2 regions of the Asticcacaulis aquihabitans genome follow, and region 2 is predicted to be linked to the other one. Evidence: predicted binding sites of a transcription regulator. Region 2 holds the regulator's gene; the other holds the start of a gene.

Region 1 (2,458 bases), 330 kb from region 2:
GCGTTGGGCCGAACGACGCGGCCCCATGGCCGACCAGATAAAGCGCGTGTCTCCCGACATTTTCGGCGTTCAGGAAGCGGCGCAATCCGCGGTCGCCGATTTGGCTGCCGCCCTGCCTGACTACGACCATTACGGCCTCGGGCGGGATGACGGGAAGACGGGCGAAACCACAACCATTTTCTACAAGCGGGCCCGCTTCGAGGCCGTAGACGTGTCGACACAATGGTGTTCGGCGACACCCAATAAGCCTGGCAAGGATGCCGACGCGGCCTACCCGCGCACCATCACCCGCGCCGTCCTCCGCGACCGGAAGACCGGGACGCCGCTAGATGTGCGCAATACCCATTTCGACAATGTCGGCGTCGTGGCGCGCGAAAACTGCGCACGGCAATTGCAAGGTACGGCGCGTGCCGAGGTGGGCCACCGCCCCGCCGTCGTCATCGTGATGGGGGATTTCAACAGCGGTCCCGACAGTGCGCCATACAAGCTACTGAGCGATAATGACGGCCTGAACCTGAAAGACGCCCGGATCGGCGCCGCTGAAGATCACGGGCCCACGGGAACGTTCAACAATTTCGACCTCAACAAGACGGATGGCCCAGCCATTGACCATATTTTTGTCGATCGCGCCCTTAAGGTTAGCCGCTTTACCGTTCTGACCGAAGGATTTAACGGCAAGGTTATTTCGGATCATTTCCCGATTATTGCGGATGTCATACTGCCGTAGGCACTGTTGGCACAAACGTACAAAGCCCTTATCTGTAAGGGACATAGACCAAGGACGAAATAGAACCGCCGAAATAAATTCAATATGTCTGGAATTAAAGAATAAAAAAAAACGCCCCATTGCGCTGGCAACGGGGCGTTTCATTTTAACGCTTGGTGTTAGTCGCGGCCACGGATCAGAAGAGCGCCGAGTACGAAACCCACGCCGAGAGCGATGAGGGTGGCGGGAACCGGGTTTTCCTCGATCTTTTGCTTGGCCTGGCCCGAATAACGCTTCACATCGTCACCGGCATGATCGGCAAAATGGCGAAGACGGGCTTCGGCCTCCTTGGCGCGTTCCGCCAAGACATGCGTGGCATGCTCGACTTCGTGACGAACCATTTCGGAAATCGACTGGACGTCATTTTCGTCGAACGACTTGATCTTTTCGGCGGCGGCCTTGGCTTTGGCGGATAACATGATGAAGCTCCTCAGTTGCTCGGGTGTTATGACATAAGATAGTGTCGCGGAAATGATAATACAGAGCGTTTTGCCGCCCAATTTGTAATTTTCCGATGAGGTTGGTGAAAACAAGGTCTCGGGCAAAAATTGCTCCGCCCGCCCTTGACTCTGAGGTCCCTCGCACCTAAATCCAACGCGCTGTTAGCACTCACTCACCGTGAGTGCTAACACTCCTGTTTTCACATCCCAATTGGAGGAATAACCATGAGCCTTCGCCCATTAGGCGACCGAGTCCTGGTCAAGCGCGTCGAAGAAGAAGCCAAGACCAAGGGCGGCATCATCATTCCGGACACCGCCAAGGAAAAGCCACAAGAAGGCGAAGTCGTCGCCGTTGGACCCGGCACGCGTCATGAAGGCGAATTCGTCGCCCTCGACGTGAAGGCCGGCGACCGCATCCTGTTCGGCAAGTGGGGCGGCACCGAAGTGAAGATCGACGGTGAAGACCTGCTGATCCTCAAGGAATCCGACATCCTGGGCGTTCTCGAGCGCTAATCGCGCCGCATCAAACGCTCACTTTTTAATTCAATAGGAAGTTATATCCATGGCTGCCAAACAAGTTCTCTTCGGTTCCGACGCGCGCGATCGTATGCTGCGCGGCGTGAACATTCTCGCCAACGCCGTGAAGGTGACCCTGGGCCCCAAGGGCCGTAACGTCGTGCTCGACAAGTCCTTCGGCGCCCCGCGCTCGACCAAGGACGGCGTCTCCGTCGCCAAGGAAATCGAACTGGAAGACAAGTTCGAAAACATGGGCGCGCAGATGATCCGCGAAGTCGCCTCCAAGACCAACGACAAGGCCGGTGACGGCACCACCACCGCCACCGTTCTGGCGCAAGCCATCGTCGTCGAAGGTATGAAGTCAGTCGCCGCCGGCATGAACCCGATGGACCTGAAGCGCGGCATCGACAAGGCTGTCGCCATCGTCGTTGAAGAGATCAAGAAGTCGTCGAAGAAGGTCGCCAACAACTCGGAAATCGCTCAGGTCGGCACCATCTCTGCCAACGGCGACACCGAAGTCGGCGAAATGATCGCCAAGGCGATGGAAAAGGTCGGCAACGAAGGCGTCATCACGGTTGAAGAAGCCAAGACCGCCGAAACCGAGTTGGACGTCGTCGAAGGCATGCAGTTCGACCGCGGCTATCTGTCGCCCTACTTCATCACCAACCCGGACAAGATGGAAGTGGTCCTCGAAGACCCGTACATCCTGGTGTTCGACAAGAAGATCTCCAGCCTG
Region 2 (2,458 bases):
CCGTTCTTGGCTGGGGCGGGGGCTGACCCCTTAGCCGCAACCGCGACCATGGCCGGCCGGATCACGCGGCCGAACAGTTCATAACCGGCCTGCATCACCATGATCACGCCCCCACCGTCGACATCCGTCGAAGGCTGTTCCATCACCGCCTGGTGCAGGTTCGGGTCGAATTTGTCACCCTTAAGCGGGTTGATCTTCTTGACGCCATTCTTTTCGAACGCGCCCGCCAGTTCTTTCTCCGTCATGTCGATGCCGGCGATGAAGTTCTTGAACGCCGGGTCGGCGACGTCGGCGGGAACCGAAGCCAGGGCGCGCGACAGGACGTCAGCGACACCCAGCAGGCTCTGGGCAAATTTCTGGATTCCGAAGGCGCGGGCGTCATTGCCCTCGCGCTCGGCGCGGCGTTTGATATTTTCGACTTCGGCGGCATAACGCAGCGCCTGTTCCTTCAGGGCGGCGTTTTCGGCAGTCAGCTTTTCCAGCTCGGCATTGAGAAGCGCGGTGGCGTCCTGTTCCAGGTCGGCATTGCCGGCTTCGTTTTCGATTTCGTCACTCATCTCATAGTCCTTCGTACATACAGGTCGCCCCTTTTACTCAAGCAGGCGACCCAGAATCCGGGCGGTGTAGTCCACAAGTGGGATGATGCGCGCATAATTCAACCGCGCCGGCCCGATCACGCCAATCGCGCCCATCACCTTGGGGCCACCCCGCGACCCTTGCGGGTGGCTCACCATGTAGGGCGCTGCAATAACAGCCGAGCCCGATAAAGAAAACAGTTTCGACTCCGAACCGATAAAAATTCTCACACCCTGGGCGTCCTTGACGTCGTCCAGAAGGTCGATCAGCTCTTCTTTCTGTTCCAAGTCCTCAAACAGGGAGCGTACCCGTTCCAGATCCTCGAGGCTTTGCGTCTGTTCGAGCAGGTTGGCGCGGCCACGTACGATCAGGGCGCGTTTTTCCTTGTCACCACCGGACCAGACCGCCAGTCCATCTTCGATCAACTGCGCTGCTGCTTCATCGAGTTTCTGGCGCTCCGCCTCCAGTTCGGCCTTCAGTTCGACCCGCGCCTCGGACAGGGTGCGTCCTCGTAGGTGGGTATTGAGATAGTTGGACGCCTCCATCAGCACAGATGGCGTCATGCCCGGTGCCAGCGGCATCAGCCGGTTTTCCACCCGGCCGTCCCCAAAAACCAGGACGGCCAAGGCCTGCTCTGCCGACAGGGCGATGAATTCGACATGTTTCACGCCGGATTCGAACGATGGCGTCATGACAACCCCGGCCCCGCCGGCCAGACCTGACAGCATTTGGCTGGCTTCACGCATGGCCTGATCGAAAGTCTGGCCCCGGCCGGTCAGGCGCGCCTCAATGTCACGCTTGGCTTCGTCCGACAGGTCGCCGATTTCCAGCAGCCCATCAACGAACAAGCGCAGACCCTGATGGGTCGGCAGTCGGCCGGAAGAGGTGTGCGGTGCCGACAAAAGACCCAGATGCGCCAGATCCTGCATGGTGTTGCGGATCGAGGCCGGTGACAGCGCAACACCGCCGCGTGAAATTGTGCGCGATCCAACAGGCTCACCGGTTTCGAGATAGGTTTCCACGACGTGCCGAAAAATATCGCGGGCGCGCTGGTCCATCTCGCTTAAGGAGGCGGTCGAGTTCAGCAAACCGGACATGTGCGGGGAAATGGTCATTAGCTGCCAATTTAGCAAAGCTTTGCGTTTCCCGCCAAGCCTTTATGAAGGCGGTGTTGGCGCCACAATTATGCCACAAAGGCGGGTGAATCCTGACCGCAATGCAACCGAAGAGGGCGTCATGCGCGGAGTCACGTTTCCATCATATGGTTTGGCGACATATGGTCTGGCCATCCTGAGCTTTGCGCTGGTGGCTAGTGGCGGCACGGCCTCCGCAAAAGATTACACCTACGCGGCGCCGGTGTCGCCGGCGGTAGCCGAGGCGCTGCAAACACCGGCCAAACCCCAGCCGCCGGCACAATTGGCCCAGAGGGATGAGGCGATCGCCATCGATACGACGCCCGGGCAGATTCGTCCGGCCACCCGCATCGCCGACACATGGCGTCATGACGGTGAACATCGTGGCTTTGTCTGCGCCGACAAAAAATGCAAAACCCAGACACCAGTCTATAACACCCTCAGCCCGCTTGAGCAGGAGCAGGGCCGTATTCAGCCCTGAGGCCCCAACGACACCCGGCTTAAGTCAAGCAAGCCGTCCGGAAACACTGGGAACACGAGCTTACTAAAATGAAAGTGGGCGCCTATTTCCGTGCTTCAAATAATCGGGAAATAGACCAAGTTTAGGGTTTCACGCCACGATGAGACCTGTTACGGCAAGGCCATAATCATATGAGGCCTTCCATGTCGCACTTCGACGCCCTGTCCGCCCTGAAAACCATTCGTCCGTCCAACCGCAAACCCGATCAGATGCGCGCCGTCACGCTGGA

Evidence for each region. Region 2 encodes HrcA, which represses chaperone genes, less so after heat shock. Its sites were predicted from a motif close to GTTAGCANTCNNNNNNNNNGANTGCTAAC; they were not measured.
Region 1: a site for HrcA is predicted at 1,368-1,396, ahead of groES (co-chaperone GroES). Genes of this name have one in related genera too.

Annotation. Positions count from the first base shown of each region.
Region 1 covers NZ_JAVGWM010000003.1:553,232-555,689, reverse strand. The annotation lists gene RCJ00_RS13270 (endonuclease/exonuclease/phosphatase family protein) at 1-727, shown strand, start outside; gene RCJ00_RS13265 (ElaB/YgaM/YqjD family protein) at 886-1,185, opposite strand; gene groES (co-chaperone GroES) at 1,432-1,719, shown strand; gene groL (chaperonin GroEL) at 1,769-2,458, shown strand, end outside.
Region 2 covers NZ_JAVGWM010000003.1:218,924-221,381, forward strand. The annotation lists gene grpE (nucleotide exchange factor GrpE) at 1-557, opposite strand, end outside; gene hrcA (heat-inducible transcriptional repressor HrcA) at 591-1,691, opposite strand; gene RCJ00_RS11725 (hypothetical protein) at 1,813-2,190, shown strand; gene rph (ribonuclease PH) at 2,409-2,458, shown strand, end outside.